2 linked regions of the Synechococcus sp. PCC 7335 genome follow. Each later gene encodes a partner of the first gene's protein in a complex. Links are inferred from orthologs where the notes say so. Each region holds a gene or a part of one and is shown in the gene's direction. Other genes may lie near its edges. The genes, in order: secY and secA.

Region 1 (6,893 bases):
CCTTCAAGACTAAGTTCGTTGTTAAAGAAGGTGAGGAGGGGTAAGCAAAAGTGGCACTTATCAAGATTAAAGAACTACGAGCACTGAGTGACGAAGAGCTTACGGCTGCAATTGCGGAGACTAAGCGTGAGCTATTTGACCTGCGATTTAAGAAGGCAACGCGTCAGCTAGAAACTGGATTTCATCAGTTTAAACACAACCGTCGAAAGCTGGCTCAGCTTATGACCATCGAAAATGAACGACGGCTAACAGGCTCTGCGGCAACCGAACAAGCAGCAGCTCAAATGGTAGAAGAGGCATAGCAGATCATGGCAGCGAAAGAGAGAGTTGGCTTAGTAGTCAGTAACAAAATGGACAAGACTGTGGTGGTCGCGGTAGAAAGCCGCGTTCAGCACAAAAAATACGACAAGATTATGGTGCGGACCCAGCGCTATAAGGCTCACGATGAGAACAACACCTGTAAAGAAGGCGATCGCGTCAAAATCAGCGAAACTCGCCCCATGAGCCGCCACAAAAGGTGGGTTGTGGCTGACATCCTCAGTTCTTCTGATTTATAGGCAGAACTTCAATCAAAGCAATGAGGATAATTCCATGATTCAGCAAGAAACTTTTTTAAACGTGGCGGACAACAGTGGCGCTCGTAAGCTCATGTGCATCCGCGTTTTAGGCGGTCGTAAACAGTACGCAGGCGTAGGCGATATTATTGTCGCGGTGGTCAAAGACGCTCTGCCAAATATGGGTGTAAAGAAGTCTGATGTAGTCAAGGCTGTTGTTGTTCGTACCCGCAAAGGTATTCGCCGGGCCAGCGGCATGAGCATTCGATTCGATGACAATGCCGCTGTTTTAATTAACCAAGACGGTAACCCCAGAGGAACTCGCGTGTTTGGTCCGGTTGCTCGCGAACTCCGTGATAAAAGCTTTACCAAAATTGTCTCGCTAGCACCGGAGGTACTTTAGATGGTGATCAAAAATAAGAATGCCGGAAAGCGTTTTAAGATGCACGTTCGTACCGGTGATACGGTTCAAGTAATTGCGGGTAAAGACAAAGGTAAAGTCGGCGAAGTAGTCGCTGTCAACGCCAAAACTTCTCAGGTGATCGTACAGGGTGCCAATATGCGTACCAAGCACGTAAAGCCCCAAGCAGAAGGTGAGTCAGGTCAAATTCTTACTAAAGAGTTTCCGATTCATAGCTCTAATGTCATGCTGTATTCCACCAAGCAAAAGGTAGCTAGCCGCGTAGCCTACACTATCAACGATGATGGTCGGAAGGTTCGTACACTGAAAAAGACAGGCGAGGTTCTAGAAAACTAGGTAGGAAACAACGCAGCTAAGTTCAGCAATACTGTTTTGAACAATTCTGCCTTGAATAACGCCTACCAAAGTTGCCCACCAAAGTTTTAGAGCCAACTTAATCGTCACGTTTTCCAAACTCATCTCAGCTCGATGCCCTGACCAAGCCCAGGGACACATTTTCAAAAGGACACAATGGCCGATTCACTAAAAACACTCTATCTGGATAAAGCAGTACCCAAACTGAAAGAGCAGTTTGGATACACTAATCCCCATCAGGTTCCTAAGCTTGCTAAAGTCACCGTCAACCGTGGTCTGGGCGAAGCCTCTCAAAATGCGAAAGCATTGGAGTCGTCTATTAATGAACTAGCAGTGATTACTGGACAGCGTCCTGTGGTCACGCGGGCAAAGAAAGCGATCGCTGGCTTTAAGATTCGCGAAGGCATGCCAGTAGGCGTCAAGGTTACCCTACGCGCGGATCGTATGTACGCCTTTACCAACCGATTGATCAATTTGACTTTGCCACGGATTAGAGACTTTAGAGGCGTTAGCCCTCGCAGCTTTGATGGCAGAGGCAACTACACCCTGGGTCTGCGAGAGCAGCTTATCTTCCCAGAGGTTGACTACGACAGCGTTGACCAGATTCGCGGTATGGACATCACTATTGTCACTACCGCGACTTCCGATGAAGAAGGGCGTGCCCTTCTCAAGGAACTGGGCATGCCCTTCCGAGATAACTGAAGCAGAAGCAAAAAAGAGGATTATGGCGTCTAACGACACGATTTCAGATATGCTGACGCGCATTCGGAATGCTACCCTTGCGCGGCATCAAACTGTCGATATTCCATCGACCAAAATGACTCGCAGTATTGCCACTGTACTGAAAGAAGAAGGTTTCATTGCCGACTCACTAGATGGCGGCGAAGGTATTGATCGCAAGATCACTATTACCTTGAAGTACAAAGGTAAAACTCGTCAGCCTATTATTACCAAGCTTTCACGGGTGAGCAAACCCGGTTTGCGAGTATATTCTAACCGAAAAGAACTGCCTAGAGTTCTTGGCGGCATTGGCATTGCTATCATCTCAACCTCTAGTGGCGTCATGACCGATCGCGACGCCCGCCGCCAGGGGATTGGTGGAGAAGTTCTTTGCTATATCTATTAATTCTTTACCCACACATGCACCCCTCTAAACAGGAGAATTGAAATGTCTAGAATTGGCAAACAACCTGTGCCAATCCCAAAAGGAGTGACAGTCACGATTGACGGCCAGATGTTAACCGCTAAGGGTTCTAAAGGTGAGCTCTCTCGCGAGTTTCCGCCTGAGATTGCGATTGAACAAACCGGCGAAGAGGTGGTGGTCACTCGTGTAAACGAATCTCGTAACGCTAGACAGCGGCATGGCTTAGTTCGTACCTTGGTTGCCAATATGGTGGAAGGCGTTTCAAAAGGCTACGAGAAAAAGCTAGAGATTCAAGGGGTAGGATACAGAGCTTCCCTTCAAGGGCAGAAGCTAGTAATGGCACTTGGCTATAGCCACCCGATTGAATTCGATCCACCTAGCGGGATTACGTTTGCAGTTGAGAAGAACACAAACGTTACCGTCACTGGAATCGATAAGGAGATCGTTGGGAATACAGCAGCAAAAGTGCGTGCCGCACGTCCACCCGAACCCTACAAAGGCAAAGGGGTTCGATATGCAGGCGAACAGATCAGGCGCAAAGCTGGCAAGGCTGGTAAATAACCTGGTAAGTAAAAATTACAGACAAATTTTGATAATCAGCAGCCCGGTACAGGCAAAAGGTAGTCGCTAAAAGATAAAGCACCCATCCCATGAAAACAACACGTCGAGAATCTACCCGCCGTCGCCACTCGCGCGTTCGTCGCCGGGTAAAAGGAACATCTGAGCGTCCAAGACTTGCTATCTTTCGATCCAATCAGCATATCTACGCACAGATCATTGATGATACGGAGCATCAGACACTAGCATCAGCATCGACTCTAGATAAAGATGCTGGTACCTCCTCTGGGTCAAACAAAGACGCTGCAAGTACAGTTGGCAAGTTAATTGCAGAGCGGGCGATCGCTAAGGATATTTCTCAAGTAGTCTTTGACCGAGGCGGTAAGCTCTATCATGGTCGAGTGGCTGCTTTGGCTGATGCGGCCCGTGAAGCAGGGCTGAAATTCTAAATAGGCTAAAAACATGGCAGATAACAGAGACAATCGTCGCAACAAAAAAAATAAGAACCGAGAGAAAGATTCTGAGTGGAAAGAGCGCGTCGTTCAAATTAGGCGGGTCACGAAGGTCGTCAAAGGTGGTAAAAAACTTAGCTTCCGAGCCATCGTGGTTGTCGGCAATGAGAAAGGTCAAGTCGGTGTTGGTGTGGGTAAAGCCAGCGACGTTATTGGCGCAGTGAAAAAAGGCGTTGCCGATGGTAAAAAGCATTTGGTAGAGGTGCCCTTAAATAAGGCTTACTCTATTCCTCATCCGATGACGGGTCGGGCTGGGGGAGCTCGCGTTTTTATGCGCCCAGCAGCACCAGGTACGGGTGTAATTGCCGGTGGCGCCGTCCGCATCGTGTTAGAACTTGCAGGCGTTCGCAATATTCTAGCCAAGCAACTAGGCTCTGATAATCCTTTAAACAACGCTAGAGCCGCAGCCGCTGCTATCAGCTCCCTTAGAACTCTATCCGGTGTTGCCGAAGAGCGTGGAATTCCTGTTGAAAAGCTATATGCCTAGCCGCCTTTCTCAAACGGACATTAACCTGGAGACTATGAAATGAGACTAGATGATGCAAGGCCTAAAGCGGGCTCGAAAAAGCGCCGCAATCGCAAGGGAAGAGGTATTTCGGCGGGCCAGGGAGCTAGCTGTGGTTTTGGGATGCGCGGCCAAAAGTCTCGTTCCGGTAGCGGTACTCGACCTGGCTTTGAAGGTGGTCAGATGCCACTGTATCGCCGAGTTCCTAAGCTAAAACACTTTACAACTGTGAACCAGGATGTGTTCACCATTATCAACGTGAAGGGACTGGCTGACTTGCCCACAGGTGAAGTCACCCTAGCGTCTCTAATGGAAGCTGGCGTCATTACTTCTAATGACGGGCCGCTAAAGGTATTGGGTGATGGTGAGATTTCGACCGCACTGAACGTGAAAGCAGCCGCCTTCACCAAGTCTGCGAAGGCAAAGATTGAGGCTGCAGGTGGTAGCTGCGAGATTGTTTAGCTCGCCAAAATCCTTGAGGGAGTAGGAACGGACGGCGTGAATAGTTAGCTTAAATGCTGGCTATCTATTCGCTGTTACACCCTGCTCCCTTTATTATTAGATAGAGATACTAAATATAGAGAGACTTTATTGAGCGCGTGTTGCTTTAACCAGTTGATTCAAATAAGAGATACGCAAGCTCACATTCTTACCGATCTCCAGCTACTTTCTTTCGCTCTTTAAAACTATGGTTGTCAGTCAAGGCAGGTCGCCTAGCGCTCAAGAAACGTTTTTGCAAATGGCGCAAGCCGCAGGGTTGCGCAGTCGTTTGCTCGTTACTATCGGTCTTTTGGTTCTAGTTAGACTAGGCATTTATATTCCAGTGCCCGGTATTGATCGAGCGGCATTCTCTAATTTTGTTCAGGGTGGCGGAGCCGGAGGTGTTCTGGGGTTTCTAGATATCATTGGCGGCGGTGGATTATCTCTGGTGGGTATTTTCGCCTTGGGGATTTTGCCCTTCATCAACGCATCGATTATTATGCAGCTGCTAACAGCAGCCATCCCGGCGCTTGAGGATCTACAGAAAAACGAAGGCGAAGCTGGCCGCAGAAAAATTTCGCAGGTGACACGCTATGTTGCCTTTGGCTGGACCATTGTGCAAAGCACTATGCTTTCGTGTTTTCTGCTCAGGGACTTTGCCTATGACTTTGGCGTGCCATTTGTAATTGAGACGGTAATTGCCCTGACAGCAGGTTCGATGTTCGTCATGTGGGTAGGTGAACTGATTACTGAACGTGGCCTAGGGAACGGTGCCTCACTGCTGATCTTTTTGAACATTGTCTCTTCGCTACCTCGGGTACTCGGCGAGACGGTAGATCTTGCCCAGACTGGCGATCGCTCCACAATCGGCGGCATTGTCATCTTATTCTTAGTTTTCATTGCAACGATTATTGGCATCGTTTTCGTACAAGAAGGTACGCGTCGAATTCCTATCGTTTCAGCCAGACGTCAGGTAGGCCGAAAGCTATACCTAGAGAAGAGCAATTACTTGCCCCTAAGATTGAACCAAGGTGGGGTTATGCCAATTATCTTTGCCTCTTCAATGCTGATTATTCCAATTTCACTGGTTCAATATATTCCAAGTGAAGCGTTTGCGAGATTCATGAACGCTAACTTTAGAGCCACCTCTCCGCTATACATCTTGGTGTATCTAGTGATGATTGTTTTCTTTAGCTACTTCTATGCGTCTTTGGTAGTCAATCCTGAAGATATGTCTAGAAACTTGAAGAAGATGGGCGCTAGCATTCCAGGTATCCGGCCGGGCAGAGCAACAACTAACTACATTAGTAAGGTTTTGAATCGATTGACTTTTTTGGGGGCAATCTTTTTAGGACTCGTGGCTGTAGTCCCGAGCTTAGTTGAGAGTGCAACCAGGGTACAGACATTTCAAGGGTTTGGTGCGACTTCTTTGTTGATTCTAGTGGGCGTGGCTATTGACACCGCTAAGCAAATTCAGACCTATGTGATTTCTCAGCGTTACGAAGGAATGGTGAAGCAGTAATGACACGTTTAATTTTCTTAGGGCCACCGGGTGCCGGCAAAGGCACTCAGGCACAGATGCTTTGCCAAAGTTACGACGTTCCTCACATATCAACCGGTGATATCTTGCGGGCCGCAGTCAAGGAGAAAACTGACCTAGGGCTGAAGGCTGAAGGGTTCATGAAAGCAGGTGAATTAGTACCAGACGACTTGATCTTGGGCCTGATTCGAGAGCGTTTGAGCAAAGAAGATACAGCCAACGGCTGGCTATTGGATGGTTTTCCGCGCAATGTGGAACAGGCAGAATTTTTGAATGCGCTACTAGAAGAAATTGGTCAGAGCTGTGATGTTGTTATCAATCTAGAAGTCCCAGACGACGTGCTTGTGGAGCGTTTGCTAGACCGAGGGCGGGTCGACGATAAAGAAGACGTCATTCGAAATCGTTTAGAAGTTTATCGAGAGCAAACCGAACCCTTGATTGCGCTATACGACGGTAGGAATCAACTACAGTCAGTTAACGGGAACCAGGAGCTAAGTCTAGTAACTGATGAGCTAACGAAGATCGTAGAAAGCTGATCATCTGCTGACCATTTAGAGTTCACTAATATCTGGAGCTAACTAGTAATGCCTTCGAAAGAAAGGGGTTAGCGAAGAAATATTAGCCATACTCTGTAGGTTGTATTCTATGTTTCTATTGGAATTTGCTACGCTTGTGGCATAAATATAGTCAGTTTATGCTGACAATTCATTCACTGAGGAACTGTTGGTTTGTCTAAACAAGATCTAATTGAAATGGAAGGGACGATTACTGAATCGTTGCCTAACGCTATGTTTCGAGTCGACTTAGATAATGGGTTCAATGTCT
Region 2 (16,907 bases), 3.5 Mb from region 1 along the record:
TCTTAGACCTGTTCAACTAGCAATAGGTTTTATCCAAAAACCAAAGGCAGCGATTCGATTGATTAGTGGATCTCTAACGGCATTAAAAGCGCTAGAAGAGCTGACTCGCAGAGCTTTTTTGAAATAGTCACTCCCTTTACAGCGAACTATACCTTTCTTCCGCAAACGGTTCGCCTCGGTGATGATAGCCGTTCTTCTCCCAAAATCCTAATTCCATATCTGCTAGAAATTCTAAACCGTTAATCCACTTCGCACTTTTCCAAGCGTACAAGTGTGGAACCACTAGCCGCATAGGGCCACCGTGCTCGCTTGGGAGCGGTTCGTCGAAGAGTGTATGCGCAAAAAAGTTCTCTTCTTTGACGAAGTCTTCCATCGAAATATTAGTGGTGTAGCCGCCATAGCATTGCTCCATAACGTGGGTAGCCGTCGGGTCTACGTCAATCTCTTTCAAGAAATCTACAACCTTGATACCACGCCACTTTACGTCTAGCTTGCTCCACCTAGTCACACAGTGAAAATCTGCGGTGAACTCGGTCTGTGGCATATCCATGAAATCTTGCCATGAAAATGTCTTAGAACTAGCAAGACCAGAAACAGCGAACTGCCACGCTTCTGTTTTAACCAGTGGCGTATCACCATAGGTTAAGACTGGAAACCCTTTGGCCAAATGCTGGCCCGGCGGAACACGGTCTGCTAAATCCGTACTGGGTTTTTCAAAGAATTTCATGTCGTAGAAGCGATAGAGATTGCTTCTATTGTAGTGCCATAGCTTATCCGCTTAGCTAGAGCATCCCCTAGGTTAGTCGCTGTAATCGCGCACTAACTGATCAAGCGCCCTTTGCATTTGCCTTTTCACTATCTCAAAACATTCATCGATATAGCGACTATCTTTAAGGGCCTTACTACCATAGCGATCAAATCGAATCGGCTCACAAACGCGCGTATGGATTTTTGTAGGAAGTGGGATGTGGGGTAGCGGTCCGAACGACAAACCCCAAGGCAATCCTAGGTAGATTGGGAAAACTCCTGGATCGACCCCAAAAGCCCACGGCATCCCTAGTTTGTGTAACATCTTCATCTTTGGATAAATATCGGTTAATACAACAAATGTAGAATGCGCCCCACAAGAAATCAGCGGCACGATAGGAACACCTTTTTTGATTGCTAGCTTGATGAATCCTTTGCGCTGATGAAAATAGATCTGGTGTCGTTGCCAGTAAGGGCGAAATACGTCCTGCATACCGCCTGGATATACGACGATATTCGCTCCTCTGTTGAGAGCTGCGATCGCCATTTTTGGATGCGCCTGCACTGCGCCTACCCGTGTCGCTAATTTGGCTACAGAAGGAAAGACATCCCATATCTTCGGGCTCATTAAGCCATAAAGCGGTTTTTCAACGCCGAACCGACAACACCAGTCATACAGCATCATGTGCAGATCCGGCGCCGGCAGTCCACCATTATGAGAGCCCACAAATATTACGGCTTCATTGGTTGGAATCTGTTCCCAGCCGTCTGTTTCCACCTTGAAGTAATGTTTGTAGAACCATTCCATTGACTGCATCACTCTCTGTAATGCGGCCGGATCGCGATCTTCTAGAGACCAGCCATCTAGAGGCGACTGCGAAGGCTGAGCCAGCAGCCCTTCATTTGCAGTCTGTATCGCAGTCAAAAGCGAAGATAGAGCAGCAAGATTCATATAGCTTTCAAGAGTAAAGGGTCTGTTAGCTTTGCCAACAAACCCTTTGTATGTCATGTTCCGTAGTTATCAAACGATGAACTACCTTTTAGACCTTGGCGCGAGTCTCAGTCTAGTCAAATCAGTCTGATCAAATTCAGGCTGTTTAAACCCGATTATTCAAACCCTAACAGATCGAAGATGTCTCTATCTTTTAGCGGGTTCACCTCTAGTGGCTTAGCATCTTCAATCATTCCTTTCGCTAGCTTCAGGTATTCTTGCTGGACTTCCAAGACTTCCGGCTCCTCGTCCATTTCAAACACGGTGCATTTCTTCAATCGACTACGGCGAATTGCGTCCACAGTCTTGAAATGTGCCAACGTTTTCAGGCCGACACGCTCGTTGAACTTATCAATTTGATCAGTTCCTTCACTACGGTTAGCAATAATGCCACCTAGTCTCACCTTGTAGTTTTTCGCTTTTGCCTGAATCGCTGCCACAATCCGATTCATTGCAAAGATCGAGTCAAAGTCATTAGCGGTCACAATCAAACAGTAGTGAGCATGTTGTAAAGGAGCCGCGAAGCCGCCACACACAACATCACCCAACACATCGAAGATCACCACATCGGTATCTTCAAATAGATGATGCTCTTTTAATAGCTTCACTGTCTGTCCAGTTACATAGCCACCACAGCCGGTTCCTGCTGGAGGACCGCCAGACTCGATGCACATGACGCCGTTATAGCCTTCAAACATAAAGTCGTTGGTCTGCAGCTCTTCGGAGTGAAAATCTACCGACTCCAACACATCAATGACTGTAGGCACCATCTTCTTGGTTAGGGTAAATGTGCTGTCGTGCTTGGGATCGCAGCCGATTTGTAAGACTCTTTTACCCAACCGAGAGAAAGCCGCTGATAGGTTGGAAGAAGTGGTTGACTTACCGATGCCACCTTTACCGTACACAGCAATGACCAACGCCCCGGAGTCAATCTTCATCGACTCATCTTGATGGACCTGGACACTGCCTTCGCCGTCTGCACCTTTATTAACGACAGCTTTGTTGGCAACGTTAGGTCGAAGGTCGTTTGAAACTACCACAGTAGGGTCTCCTATTTTTTATTTGACGTTTAATGATTTTTCTTCGAGCGCTTGAAAGGTCTGGTGCCTATAAGGACATCCTCAGGCGTACCTTATTTACCAATCGCGGCTTTGGCTTCGTAGAGGGTGTCTACGGTAATGGAAGTAATACCACGATCGCTCGCAAATTTCTCAGTATTCCGCTTTACTTTCCCCCGGACAAAGAACGGAATCTTCTTTAGCTCAGCTAGACCATCTGGGCTCCAGCCCATACTGTCTACGTCTGCATCTGGGGCTGCGGCCATGGATTTGTGCTTAGCGTCATTGCTAGCAACAGGCTCATCTGTAGGTGCTGCTACACCGTCAACGTTCCCCTCTTGAGGGGGTGCTGTATGTAAATGGCTCATATGGCCTTCTGCAAATTCAAAGTCCTCACGAAACATCCCAATTAGATGCTCTTCTAGGCCCATCATCAGTGGATGCACCCAGTCATCGAAGATGACATTTGCCCCTTCCCAACCCATCTGAGGAGAGTAGCGAGCGGGCACATCTTGGACATGGATCGGCGTAGAGATGACCGCGCAGGGAATTCCTAATCGCTTCGCAATATGACGCTCCATTTGAGTCCCTAAAACCAGCTCAGGGGCAGCCTCAGCTACCGCTGTTTCAACCGCTAGATAGTCGTCACTAATCACTGCTTCAACGCCGTGCTGCTTAGCGACTTCACGCACCTGGCGAGCAAACTTGCGGCTGTAGGTACCGATGCCAACTAATGTGAAACCGAGTTCTTCTGTCGCGATTCTAGCAGCCGCGATCGCATGAGTCGCATCTCCAAAGATAAACACTCGTTTACCGGTTAAGTAAGTCGAGTCCACCGAGCGAGAGTACCAAGGCATCCGCGATGCACCTGGAATCGCAGAAGACGCCACCCGCGAGACATTCCAGTTGCCCAAAGTCTCCGATCTAGAGCGATTAAGCACTTGGCTAACATCGATTCCGGCCACCTCGCCAATCTCAGCGACGAAGTCGCGAGTTGCCCCCACGCCAATCGGCACCGTCTTCACAATCGGCTGGGCAAAGTTGCGCTTTAGCCAATCACAGGTAGTCTGCGCGATTTCTGGATATAGACAAATATTGAAGTCTGCATCTGGAATCCGCATCAGGTCCTCGGGCGTTGCTCCCAAAGGCGCAATCACATTGGCATCTACGCCAATCTCCCCTAGCAGCTTTAGCACTTCTTGAATGTCGTCACGACAGCGGAAACCTAGTGCGGTCGGACCGATGATATTTGCCTTGGGCCGAATGGCCAGATCTCTTTCAGGTCGCTGTGTACCCGCCGGCAGTGCTTTAGAGAGCAATAGCTTCCTAACTAAGTGGTAGAGTGTCTCGCTTGCCCCCCAGTTTTCCTTTTTAGAGTAAGCAGGCAGCTCCAAGCTCACCACCGGAATCGGTAGATTCATACTCTCAGCTAGCGAACCGGGCTGATCTTGAATCAGCTCTGCTGTGCAGCTTTCGCCCACCAGCATTACCTGCGGTGAAAAGCGATTATAGGCATCGCGTACAGAGGTTTTCACCATTTCAGCAGTGTCGCCGCCTAAGTCTCTTGCTTGGAAAGTGGTATAGGTGACGGGCGGGCGCTGATCGCGGCGCTCAATCATGGTGAACAACAGATCGGCGTAGGTATCACCTTGAGGCGCATGGAGCACATAATGCACGCCTTCCATCGAGGTGGCTACGCGCATGGCCCCGACATGGGGAGGGCCTTCATAAGTCCACAGAGTCAATTCCATAGGTTAAGAGATGAAGTTAAGAGAGATAATGTTGGCTGAGCGAAGTCGCTCGCAGGGCGTCTTTTATAGCAGTGAGCTGTAGGCGTTAGCTCAGCAATATCAAACCGTCAGTCGCTTCCGTCTTTCTAGCGATCGCGTAAACAATTCCGCTAGATCTGCCGCTTGGTCATAGCCATGTAGCGGTGAGAACACCAGCTCAATTGACCACTTCGTCGCCATCCCCTCGGCTTCTAGCGGATTAGCTAGGCCCAAACCACAGACTGTGATATCTGGGCGGGCACTCCGACAGCGATCTAACTGCTTTTCTACGTCCTGTCCTTCGGAAAGCGCCGTACCCTGGGGTAAAAGAGCAATCTCATGATCCATCAGGAGACGGTCAATGTAGGGTGTACCTACCTCTACTAGCTCCATGCCACATTCACGAGAAAGGAAGCGAGCAAGCGGAATTTCTAGCTGAGAGTCGGGAAAGAGGAAAGCCTTGCGTCCGCTTAATTCTTGGCGATAGCGCTCTAAACCGGTATTAGCTCTAGCGACTGCAGGCGCGATCACTGCTTCAAACTTCTCACTATCCACCTCCCAGGCTTCTGCCGCTGTCTTCAGCCAAGCTGTCGTTCCTTCGATGCCAAACGGATAGGGTGAAGGTAGCAGCTTTGCGCCGCGAGCGATTAAAAGCCGTACAGTCTCACTCAAAAATGGCTGAGCGACTAATAGCTTCGTTCCTTTGCCAACACTGGGCAAGTCTGCGGCGCGGCGCGGCGGAAAGAAAGAGACAGGACCAATACCCATCTGGTTGAACAATCTCTGAAACTGATCTTCTACGACATCAGCTAAGCTACCGACTACCATCAGCGCTGGCTCGTCGGTTTCTTTGCTAGGTAATACCGGGACCATCGAACCTAGGCACGCATCCTCTCCCTGAGTAAAGGTTGTCTCAATGCCACTACCAGAGTAGTTCAGCACTCTAGTCTTCGGAAAATGCCGATGGTTTAGCTTCTCCGCAGCCTTAGCAAGATCCAGCTTAATCACCTCAGAAGGGCAAGAGCCGACCAAAAACAGAGTATTAATATCGGGCCGACGGACTAGTAGCTCTTCAACAACCCGCTCTAGCTCTTCATTCGCATCAGCAAGCCCTGCTAGATCGCGCTCGCCTAAAATTGCTGTGCCAAATCGAGGTTCCGCAAAGATCATGACCCCCGCCGCCGATTGAATCAGGTGGGCACAGGTTCGAGAGCCGACCACTAAGAAAAAGGCATCCTGCATCTTTCTGTGCAACCAAACGATACCTGTTAGCCCGCAAAATACTTCTCGCTGACCACGTTCTTTGAGAACAGGTATATCAGAGCTGACTGTTTCACTAGGATGATCTGTGCAAGCCTGTAGCGCCATACTTAGTTCTTCGCTCTTTCTTATCAACAGTTGTGTAGATATGGTTCAGGTGTCAGCCGCTTTACTTGCCTCAACCTTGTTCTTAGTTTGAACAGGTCAAAAAAATCCAAAGCAACAAAACGAGCTGAGAGTTCAGTATAGAGACCTGACTGAGCCGAGCTCAGTAGTCAGCAGGCTTTATTTACATTCAGCCATCAATGTTTACCTAACGCATCGTTTGATGAAAGTATCGGCTTCAAATGACGAGGCATAGAGCATAACGGCCTAATATAGAGAGCAATTCAAATTGCTGACAAAAGTATAGATATTCGGAATCATGGCCAAGCCGACTCAAGCCCACATCACTAAAATGATTTCTAAGCGAGAGAGCGAGTTTTTCCGCAGCCGCACTCTCAAGCAAACTGAATACTACATGGGTGCCAAACTTTTAGAAGTCGGCGTCAACCCCAATCAAGGGGTCATCTACCGATGGAAGACCGTAGACAAAGGCGCTAAAGAAGAATGGACTTACAGCGCCTATTGGGGAGAATCTCGGACAAAGATCGAGGCAGAAGAAGCTAGATAGTAGAAACTACAGGTACTGAACGCTAGCTGACTCCTTTATTCTCTTCCTCTAAGAGCGCTAAATGCCCACTACGCATCTACAGTTTCAGCCTTCTCAGCTCGCTGTATTTCTGTTGGCTGTAGCAGGCCGATTGATTGGTTGTGTAGAACCATTGTAGTGGTGGTGTTCTGCTCAAACCCAATTCGTTCATAAAAGCGCTGCTGATAGGTAGTCATCAGATAGGTGCGCTCTACTTTGTTCATATGGGGATGGGCAATTAAAGTCTCTACTAATCTGCGACCTAGCCCAGCCCCTTGATAGTTAGGATGCATGACAACGTCCCAGATGGTAGCTCTAAATACGCCGTCTGATGTTGCTCTAGCGAATCCTATCAGGTGCTCGCTGGCCCATGCTATCACGACTGGATGGCTATGCGCGATCGCGACGGCCATCTCTTCTGGTTTTCTTGTCTTAGCCCAAAATGCAGCTCGCTCAAACAAATCACATACCTGCTCAAGCTCACAGGGCGAGAACGTTTGCATATAGCGAAACTGAATATTCCGACCGTCCATAGACCTCACCAAAATACAATTGTTTACACAATTCACTCTTCAATATAGATGCGCACTTACTAATCTGTCTCGGACTAACTGAGTCTAAAGTGATGCTTTCATGACTTACGTTCTGTAGCTGTTTTGTAGCTGTATAAACTGCTGATGGAATCAGAACACCGGCATAGTTAGAGTGCCTCTCTACAGCACAAGGTTATAACATCTGATAGTGCCTCCAGCAGCTCTGCAACAGCTATAGCTGCCATATCTTGGACAAAATCCATCAGATAACTTCATTTAACTGCTTATCCTAGCTGAGCTTTCTATGCAACCTATTCGGCCAGTTCAACTCTCGATGCTGATTGCAAGCTTCCTAGCATTTGCAATCAGCGTCTTGCTAGGAAGTGGTATGGCCACTGCGATTGATACAGGTCGCGCTGCAAGTACCACCAACACCCTCACAACTGCCAATACTTCCTATGGCATGGTTGATCCCATTAATTCTCGGCTCGAAGCTAGCTACCGCATCTATCTCAACGAATGCGCTACCTGTCACGTTGCTCTACCGCCAGCTGTTCTCCCTACGCAGACCTGGCAGCACCTCGTTGTCGACTCTGAACACTACGGCCTGACGCTTAGTGACATCACCGCTTTTGAAAAGCAGCTAATCATCAACTACCTCCAAGCTTACTCACGTCCTCACAAAAGCAGCGCTCCAACTCCCTTTAGACTCTTTAACTCGGACTACTTCCAAGCGCTTCATCCTCAAGTCAACCTTCCTCAGCCGCTCAACTTACTTACTTGCACAAGCTGCCACCTCTCAGCTACCACCCAAAACTACCGAGACATCATCTCGAACCCGAATAGATAGATCGAGACGATAAGGCTGAGAATCCAGATGGAATCGAGATCTCGACACGTATTGTTCAATCTGCAGTGACATCTTTAAAGCGGTAACATCTCTGAACATGAGACTTCTCTGTAGGGAAACCCGACCTGCTCGGCCCTTCCCTACAGGTCAGCTATCCCCATAAGATTAGGTAGAATTAATATTCCGGGGCTGACCTATACTTGCCTCGCTCGTCGTTTCTCCAGCCCGACATGCTAAAAAGACTTCTAGGCGATCCGAATACTCGTAAGCTCAAAAGATATCAGCCCGATATTAAAGAGGTGAACCTGCTTGAGGAGGAAGTGCAGGCACTTTCTGACAATGAGCTAGCTGGTAAAACAGCTGAGTTTAGGCAGCGTTTAGAGAACGGCGAAGAGATAGACGACATTCTAACAGAGGCTTTTGCTGTTGTTAGAGAAGCCGCAAAACGAGTTTTAGGTATGCGTCATTACGACGTACAGCTATTGGGTGGCATGGTGCTACACGATGGTCAAATTGCTGAGATGAAAACAGGTGAAGGCAAGACGCTTGTTTCGACCTTACCAGCCTATCTAAACGCAATTTCAGGAAAAGGCGTTCACATCGTAACGGTCAATGACTACTTAGCGCGCCGCGATGCGGAATGGATGGGCCAAGTTCACCGATTTCTAGGGCTAAGTGTGGGTTTGATCCAGCAGGGCATGAGTCCAAAAGAGCGCAAAAAGAACTACGCTTGCGATATCACCTACGGCACTAACAGCGAGTTTGGCTTCGACTATCTGCGCGATAATATGGCAACGCAAATGACAGACGTCGTTCAGCGTCCTTTCAACTTTTGCGTGATTGATGAAGTTGACTCTATCTTAATTGATGAGGCCAGGACGCCGTTGATTATCTCGGGGCAGGTAGAACGTCCGGGTGAAAAGTACACGAAGGCGGCTGAAGTTGCTGCTCAGCTAGAAGGAGATGAGGTTGATTACGAAGTCGACGAGAAAGCTCGTAATGTGCTGCTAACGGACGAAGGCTTTGAAAAAGCAGAGAGTCTGCTCAATGTAACTGATTTGTTCGATCCTAAGGACCCTTGGGCGCACTATATCTTCAACGCAATTAAGGCGAAAGAGCTATTTACCAAGGATGTCAATTACATCGTGCGCAACGGCGAAATTGTGATTGTCGACGAATTTACTGGCCGTGTGATGGCTGGTCGTCGCTGGAGTGACGGCTTGCATCAGGCAATTGAGGCCAAAGAACACGTCGAGATCCAGCCTGAGACTCAGACACTTGCGTCTATCACCTATCAGAATTTCTTTTTGCTGTACCCAAAGCTTTCTGGAATGACTGGAACTGCAAAGACAGAGGAAGCTGAGTTTGAAAAGATCTATAAGCTAGAAGTTACGATCATTCCTACGAATCGCCCTTCCCAACGCCGTGATCTGCCCGATGTGGTTTATAAGACTGAAAATGCGAAGTGGAATGCGATCGCCCAAGAATGCGCTGAGATGCATGAAACGGGTCGGCCTGTCCTTGTGGGTACGACTAGCGTCGAAAAATCCGAGGTCCTCTCTGCACTACTCAGTGATCTCAAAGTTCCTCATAACCTCCTCAATGCCAAGCCAGAAAATGTAGAACGCGAGTCAGAGATTGTGGCCCAAGCAGGTCGCAGTGGCTCAGTCACGATCGCAACCAACATGGCAGGGCGCGGTACGGATATTATCCTAGGAGGTAACGCCGACTATATGGCGCGGCTAAAAGTACGCGAGTACTTTATGCCAAGGCTAGTTAAGCATGAAGACGACGATAAGTTTGGTGTGGCGCAGGTATCTGCGGCTAAGAACAGTCGTCAGAAAGCTGGATTTGCCGATAAGAAGAAGGTCAAAACCTGGAAAGTTGCTCCGCAGATCTTTCCAACCGATCTCTCACCTGAGATCAAGAACAACCTAAAAGAAGCCGTCGATTTTGCAGTCAAGACATACGGGGCGCAAAGCCTATCGGAACTAGCCGCAGAAGATAAGATCGCGGTAGCCGCAGAGAAAGCACCTTCTGACGAACCCGTGATCCAGAAGCTACGCGATGTTCATAACCAGGTTCTAGAAGCTTACGAAGCAATCACCTCAGCTGCGCATGACGAGGTAATTCAGTTAGGTGGTCTACATGTGATTGGCACGGAGCGCCATGAATCTAGGCGGGTGGATAACCAGCTTAGAGGCCGCGCAGGTCGTCAAGGCGATCCTGGTTCGACTAAGTTCTTCTTGAGTCTAGAAGATAATTTACTGCGGATTTTTGGAGGCGATCGCGTTGCAGGCCTAATGAATGCTTTCCGCGTAGAAGAAGACATGCCAATTGAATCCGGGATGCTTACTCGTTCACTAGAAGGCGCCCAGAAGAAAGTTGAAACCTACTACTATGACATCCGTAAGCAGGTCTTCGAATACGATGAGGTGATGAACAATCAGCGCCGTGCTATCTACGCTGAGCGCCATCGCGTATTGGAGGGTCAAGCGCTTAAAGAACTTGTCTTAGGCTATGCCGTGCAGACCATGGACGACATCGTCGAAGCCTACGTTAATCCAGAACTTCCTTCAGAAGAATGGGATTTAGCTAGCGTTGTTAGCAAAGTACAAGAGTTTGTCTACCTGCTCTCTGATTTGACCCCAGACCAGCTAGAGAATCTATCCATGGGCGAGATGAAAACTTTCTTAGCGGAGCAGGTTCGCATCGCCTATGACCTCAAAGAAGCTCAGGTTGATATGATCAAGCCTGGTCTGATGAGGGAAGCCGAGCGATTCTTTATTCTTCAGCAGATCGATACACTCTGGCGTGAGCATTTGCAGCAGATGGACGCCCTACGGGAGACCGTTGGCCTGCGTGGTTATGGTCAAAAAGATCCCTTGATTGAATACAAGAGCGAAGGCTACGAAGTTTTCTTAGAAATGATGACAGGTATCCGCCGCAACGTTGTGTATACACTCTTCCAATTCCAACCCCAGCCTCAACCTGCAGCTAAGCAATCTGAAATGGTCTAGAGGCGATGGCACTCTTGCGTACTTATTTGTGTATCAGCAAGGCTCTCCAACTTCCTCTTCTAGAAGTACTTCAGTTTCCACTTTACCTGCATCAACCCACTTCTTTAGCGTGAAATCTTCCAAAAAGAAGTTCTGATATCGTGTGGCTAATTCTGATAGAACAATGCTGTAGGTCTTGAAGCGCATGACTACGGGCGCATAAAAGCAATCGGCTATAGAGAATCTTTCAAATAGCCAAGTGTCAGGATTTCGAGCCATACAGCCTGACCAAATAGCATCGATTCTAGCGATGTCTTGATAAGCTGTAGCTGAAGGATTAATCCGTCGGCTCGCTCTACAGTTCATCGGTAGCTCGCTACGCAGACCCATAAACCCAGAATGCATTTCAGCGCAGACAGCTCTCGCTTCAGCTCTTAGAGATTCATCAGCTGGCCAACCTTCGCCTGAGAGATACTTTTCAGAAATATACTCACAGATCGCCAGCGAGTCCCATACTGTTGTTTTCTGGTCGATCAAAACAGGCACACGACCAGTAGGCGAGTACTGCTTTAGTCGTTCTGTGAGGGTTCCGTGTGAGTTTTCACGTTCGAGAGATTCTTGAATCTCTTCGAACTGAAGATCAAATTTGGCCAGTAGCATCCACGCCCGTAAAGACCAAGAAGAGTAATTCTTATTTCCAATAACCAGTTTCATATCCAGTTTTATGTACTGTGTCTATATAGATACATCTACGTGTTAGTTGGAATAAAAGTTGGGACGAACGAAACTTATGCATAGCTAGTAGCACAGCTTGCTAAGTATACATCTATCATCCAACAGCTATGGACATAACAAACGAACGCTTTAGCAAAGTTGCTACCTGATACTAGCTTTATCAAAAGCTCAGTTAGCCAAAAGCTTACCTTATGAACTAAACATCAAAAGTAAGTATCAACTGCTGACTAAGCAGTGAGCATAGACGTCTTTCAATAATCGAAAGACTCAATGGCGAAAAGTCATTGAGTCTTAAACAAAGGAGCTCCATTAGATATCTCTAACAGAGCTCTTAGTAATAAATTGTTCTCAAAAGTTAGCCGATCAAAGATTATTTAACAATTACCTTGCCAACCATACCAGCACCCCGGTGAGGCGCACAGTAGTAAGTGTACTCGCCAGGCTCCACATCAAAAGTACTAGAGTAAGACTCGCCAGGTGCAAAAGTCAGCTGTTTATTAGTCAGTTTATCAGCTACTTCCTTACCACCAGGAATGTTGTTTGGATCAAAGATAACGTTGTGGGGTGCCATCTTGTTATTTTCCCAAGTGACGGTATCTCCTTTGGAAACGGTGACAGTTGCTGGTTCAAAAACAAGTAACCCACCGTCTGAACCCATTTTGACGGTTTGGTCAGCGGCAAGAGCTGGCGTCGCAAGCACCGCGCAACTGCTAATAATCAGAGCAGCCATCATTAGGGTAGTACCTAAGCTGCGGAATGCTTTTGCTAAAAATTTCATAGGACCTCTAGGACTAAAACGTGCGTGTACTTTCTTTACACTTGCTGAGAATTATAGATCGCCTAGTGGGCATTTTGACGCTTTGTAGAGGTTCGGATTTGAACACCTACGTTATATAACAGTTCTGTAAAGTACATAGATGCCAGGTACTCACAACTACTAGAGCTATCATACTTCTACCAAAGTCCCTATGACTTGAGTTAAAGACAGTCCTGAGGAACAACTACTTAACAGTTCGCATCGGATAAAGATTGAAATTTAATTTTCGAATTCTGAGGATTTGTAAATTTTTTATAGCAAAGGTTAAATCATCTAGTGATTTCGGGGGCCGGTTACTGCACTTATTAATAGGATTGAAAAATTCAATAACACAACTGTCTTTATGGCTATGGATGTTTTAGAAAAGCAGGTAATTGAGCTGAGTGACAAAGTTGACTCGCTCCATGGCTTGATAGCGCAGTTGACTGAGAAGGTAGATGCTAGCATCACCAATGGGTACGGTCGTTCGACGACTAGAGAGATTTTGTCAGATGCTAACGCGGTTAATCTATCACCAACGGCTATGCGTCGCTCTCCTAACCCAGCAATGATGCATAAAGATGTATTGAGCGATGATCCTTATTTAGAAGGAGAGTCGTCAAGTACCACAAGAACGCTATCGCCAGAGATCCAAATTCAGCGGTTGACAGCTCAGCTGACCGCTGCATACAACCGTATAGCGGCTTTGGAGGAGCAGATTATGGCTTACCGCTCTTATTAGAAGGCTTCGCTTTTGAAAGCTTCTCTCTATAAGCGCTGCTTAGAAGATAGTGCCAAGTCCAAAATGGGCTACCTACGTTTAATTAGCTTTGAAGGCCTCAAGATACCCTCAGATAGATAGCCGGAGCTGAGCTTCAACGGCATGACGAATCTGTGATCGCGTCCATTGACCATAAAGGTGTGCGGCGATCACGCATCCTCCAGCTCCCACTCCCTCTTTTACAAATCCTTGCTCATAAGCTCGCAACTGCATATAGGGCGATTGACTAAAGGTGATTTCACTGGCTAGATAGGTAGCGCCTACTTGGTGCGCGATCGCCACTGTATCTGCACTATTATCTTCTATTACCCAGCGGGTCGTGCCTACGACTACTTGCTCAGGCTGCCAGACAATTCTTTTCTCTTGCGCTAGTGCCTTACACAGACTATAGACCGCTAGCATCTGTGAGCCACCTGCCAAAAGTACTCCGCACGATTGACTGGCCGATAGTGCTATTCCTGTTGCCACAATCTGCATCGGATCGCCTACAGCTGCGACTAACCCTATCGCTGACGCCTCCTGTGGCTGGTTCCAACGGGTTTTCCAATTAGCTAGTCCCTGTTTGACTAAGGTTTGCTTTTTCAAGTGATTGCCTAGTCGCAAACTGCTACTCATCTGGTTAATTACGGTATAGCCTAGGCCAGTGAGGATGGCCTGTGCAGTCGTCGTGCCACCGACCACACATTCTCCAATAACCAAGTAGCTAGCTTGACATTGCTTAGCTAGCTGATCAGCTAGCTGGCAGCCTAGATCTCGACCTAGGCGAAAAAGCATATTCGCTTCGGCAATCGTCATCGCCTGCCCTGTTTGAATAGGTTTGGCAATGGTTTGAGGTAGCGATAGATGAGGAACGCTAAGCGCTTTTGGCAGCCCAGTGCTAATTAGCTGACAGTCAATAGTCTGTCCACACAAGATAGACCTGGTAATCACAGCAGGAGAAATTCCAGCCGATAAAGGAACGAGAGAGGTTCCTGCGAGCAAGTAGTTAGCGTCGGCGGCGGCGACGCCCAGTCGATCTTGTTGGCTGTCCCCAGCAGCTGAAATGCCAGGAATAAGCGCAGTTTCTGTAAAGCTAAGAACGCAAACGAATAGGGGCTTTTTACCTCGGTAGTGGTTGAGCCATCGGTAACTCGCTCCTGGACTGGTCTCAGCACAAAGTCTGATCATCCTATTCGTCTATGAGCACCTGTACCCAGTTTGGAGGTTCTGACATGACAATACCAAGACGCTCTAGAATGAGCCACGCAGCAAGATGTACGGTAAATAGGTAGACAACGCTAGCAAAAACGGTCATAGAGACAGCGGCGATCGCGATGATTTCCATATCTGGCTGTCCAAATCTTCCTAGTCCGATCAAGCCCCAGTTTGTCAGCAATCTTACGCTCCAATCTATAAACTGAGTGATCTGCGCAATTAGATAGCCCCACAGATCTTCACCCGCTAAGATAGAAAGCAGCCAAATTCGGAAAAACGTTCCAAACGTAACTAGCAATCCTCCCGTCAAAATAGAAATACCCCATCCGGCTTTTCTACGCCATAGATACCCCAGCTGCACACCCAAGATGCCATAGGGCATCACAAACAAAACACTACGAGTAGGGCCTAACAGGATGGTAAGCAGCAACCCTGATACCGTCGCTCCCATCCAAGCTGCACGAGCATTCCACCGCAAGTAAACCAGCGTAATAGGTAACGGGAAGAGTATTCGTAGTAGTGGACCGGGCGGAAAGTATACGTTGACTAGCCACATAAGACTAGCAGCGCTAGCTAGAAAGGCGGTTTCGACTAGAGGCAAAGGTGAAGGCGGTAAGGAACGAGCAGGCATAGTCGATAGCAGAGGAGAGTTATAGGAATCGACTGTGCCTTCAGTATCGACTTTCCGCTCAGCATCGATGGACTGAACAGAGTAGCGATCAGCAGCGTGAGCGGTAGGTAATGAAGAATCGGATATCCAAGGCTCGTCGTTTAGTTGCTCTGGTATCGGGTCGTGGTTGGGCTCGGTCATAGGCGAGAATTGCTATACCAGAAGTTGTTCAAGAGCTTCAATATCAGTAATTTTAAGAATATTATGATCGCGCTGAATGATGCCTCTTTTCTCTAACTTACTCAGCGCTCTAGTAACCGTTTCTCTGGCAAGTCCGCTAAGTCCACCAAGTTCTTTGTGAGGTAATTTAGGGATTACCATCCCTTCACCAGCGACCTTCCCCTGACCTTCGGCTAAGAACAGTAGGACATCGGCAACTCGAGACTGACTGTCTGATTCGCGCAGGCGCAGACGGCGATTGACTTGTCTTAGACGTTTAGCGATCAGCTTTGCTATATACAGACCAGCCATAGGCTCTGTACGGATTAGTTTAACGAAATGCGGCGCAGGCATACTGCCGATGACAGTTGGTGTCAAAGAAATAACGTCAGTAGAACGTGGGGTTTCCTCTAAAGGAGCCATCTCGCCGAACATTTCGCCCTTTCCTAACATGTTAAGCGTGACTTCTTTGCCATCTATATTATAAGTCCGTATCTTCGCCCAGCCTTCTAGAACAAAGTAGACAGAACTACCCCAGTCGTCTTCTAGCAGAATCGCATGGTTAGCAGGATGATGGTGAGTGACTACTTGAGCAGCAGCTTCTGCGGCTAAAACTGGATCGAGCTCACAAAAAAAAGGAGTCATGCGGATAAGGTCACGGGTATTGCGAGAGTGTCCGTCCATAATCAGCTGCTAGATGGCATATATTTAAGAGTCAAGAATTAAGAGTCGATAAGAGTCGATCAAAATAAAAAGGCAAAGTTTTAAAGGCTTACATCGGTGCTGTCTACATAGAGGAACGAGATAGAGGAACGGGTTCTGTCCAAAAGAGCTATCGATCCTGGTATCGGAACAGTCCTAAATAGCACGAGGGCCTAACGGAAGGTTTATAACTTATAGCATCCTCTTCTATTGTTTGGGGTCATTGCAAAAACGACAGAGATAGTATATTTTTCGAGACATTCGCTTGCGTTTCTAGAGCTGCTATCAAGGCTACTCGTTGACTCAATCTCTATATATAGAAATATAGAATCTATGTGGCAGAGCTGGCCTAGAGCTATTTCTATAGAAAGCTATTTTTGGGGGACGAAGCTCGCTTAGGCCTAAGCGCTTATGTTTTGGGTTTGCATCCTATGCACTTACATTCCGGCTTTAGGCGGTAAAATTCTGATGATCTTATGACGGTGCTCTGTAAGCTCACTAAATCCGTTCCCTCTATAGCCGTACATAGCAGCCATACATAGCCTAATACTAGGCTTTTGCTGTTGCTTAACGCTAGCAGCTTTCGAGCACATAATTATTTGACTACATTCAAGGCATTCATGGTGACTTCTCAGAAGGAACAAATTCAATCACTGATTGCTGATATAGAGCAGGCTTTAGCGGTGAAAAAGCCAAAAACTCTATGGATAAAAGCTAGTGAAGTCGAGTCACAGCGACAGGTTTTAGTGCAAGCACAAACCTATTTAAAGTCACTAGACCAGTTGTTTGAAGCATCAGAAGGGCAAGAATCAGGCGAATCTACTGAAGATTTACTACGGACGCTACGGACCGAAATGACTTTTTTGAAGTCGAATGCACTGCGACCACTGCGCCTAGAGATAGATAATTTGCAGTCGGCTAAAGAGGCTTTACGTCACGAAGTGGAAGCATTAGAAAGACAACGATCGCATA

Evidence for each region.
Region 2: the proteins of secY (region 1) and secA are in contact, whole or in part, in a crystal structure (PDB 3DIN), measured with the Thermotoga maritima proteins. The link is inferred for Synechococcus sp. PCC 7335 from one-to-one orthologs. Residues at the interface, in WP_004081795.1 of Thermotoga maritima: Glu108, Gly109, Glu110, Glu111, Ala236, Glu237, Arg238, Arg239, Ile240, Thr241, Ile242, Gln243, Tyr244, Ala245, Arg246, Arg247, Val248, Thr249, Gly250, Arg251, Arg252, Val253, Tyr254, Gly256, Ala257, Ser258, Thr259, Tyr260, Leu261, Pro262; in WP_004082002.1 of Thermotoga maritima: Glu261, Ala262, Arg263, Lys300, Ala301, Arg302, Thr303, Ile304, Ile305, Leu323, Tyr324, Asp325, Pro326, Val329, Ser330, Tyr333, Ile336, Lys340, Phe345, Val349, Glu363, Phe364, Tyr374, Ser375, Gly376, Gly377, Glu393, Ile395, Thr482, Ser483.

The regions. Positions count from the first base shown.
Region 1 is NZ_DS989904.1:583,691-590,583, forward strand. Bases 3,944-6,893 are described here. They hold secY (preprotein translocase subunit SecY), read left to right. Parts: upstream 3,944-4,736; coding sequence 4,737-6,050; downstream 6,051-6,893. Other genes in these bases: rpsE (30S ribosomal protein S5), read left to right, coding at 3,944-4,030; rplO (50S ribosomal protein L15), read left to right, coding at 4,070-4,510; S7335_RS02665 (adenylate kinase), read left to right, coding at 6,050-6,604; infA (translation initiation factor IF-1), read left to right, coding at 6,797-6,893. In the rest of the region: rplP (50S ribosomal protein L16), read left to right, coding at 1-44; rpmC (50S ribosomal protein L29), read left to right, coding at 51-302; rpsQ (30S ribosomal protein S17), read left to right, coding at 309-557; rplN (50S ribosomal protein L14), read left to right, coding at 592-957; rplX (50S ribosomal protein L24), read left to right, coding at 958-1,311; rplE (50S ribosomal protein L5), read left to right, coding at 1,486-2,031; rpsH (30S ribosomal protein S8), read left to right, coding at 2,054-2,455; rplF (50S ribosomal protein L6), read left to right, coding at 2,498-3,034; rplR (50S ribosomal protein L18), read left to right, coding at 3,124-3,480; more of rpsE, read left to right, coding at 3,494-3,943. UniProt on the Escherichia coli protein: The central subunit of the protein translocation channel SecYEG. Consists of two halves formed by TMs 1-5 and 6-10.
Region 2 is NZ_DS989904.1:4,047,463-4,064,369, reverse strand. What follows is about bases 7,823-11,119. They hold secA (preprotein translocase subunit SecA), read left to right. Parts: upstream 7,823-8,129; coding sequence 8,130-10,919; downstream 10,920-11,119. Other genes in these bases: S7335_RS17030 (glutathione S-transferase family protein), read right to left, coding at 10,953-11,119; S7335_RS17040 (hypothetical protein), read left to right, coding at 7,823-7,899. Also shown: S7335_RS17080 (hypothetical protein), read left to right, coding at 1-127; S7335_RS17075 (sulfite oxidase-like oxidoreductase), read right to left, coding at 137-727; S7335_RS17070 (lysophospholipid acyltransferase family protein), read right to left, coding at 800-1,699; bchL (ferredoxin:protochlorophyllide reductase (ATP-dependent) iron-sulfur ATP-binding protein), read right to left, coding at 1,855-2,778; bchB (ferredoxin:protochlorophyllide reductase (ATP-dependent) subunit B), read right to left, coding at 2,871-4,547; S7335_RS17055 (ferredoxin:protochlorophyllide reductase (ATP-dependent) subunit N), read right to left, coding at 4,647-5,933; S7335_RS17050 (hypothetical protein), read left to right, coding at 6,250-6,498; S7335_RS17045 (GNAT family N-acetyltransferase), read right to left, coding at 6,567-7,049; more of S7335_RS17040, read left to right, coding at 7,354-7,822; more of S7335_RS17030, read right to left, coding at 11,120-11,612; petE (plastocyanin), read right to left, coding at 12,004-12,411; S7335_RS17020 (hypothetical protein), read left to right, coding at 12,794-13,171; nicotinate mononucleotide-dependent phosphoribosyltransferase CobT, read right to left, coding at 13,280-14,377; S7335_RS17010 (DUF2232 domain-containing protein), read right to left, coding at 14,379-15,215; S7335_RS17005 (Crp/Fnr family transcriptional regulator), read right to left, coding at 15,228-15,917; S7335_RS17000 (hypothetical protein), read left to right, coding at 16,556-16,907. UniProt on the Escherichia coli protein: Required for protein export, interacts with the SecYEG preprotein conducting channel.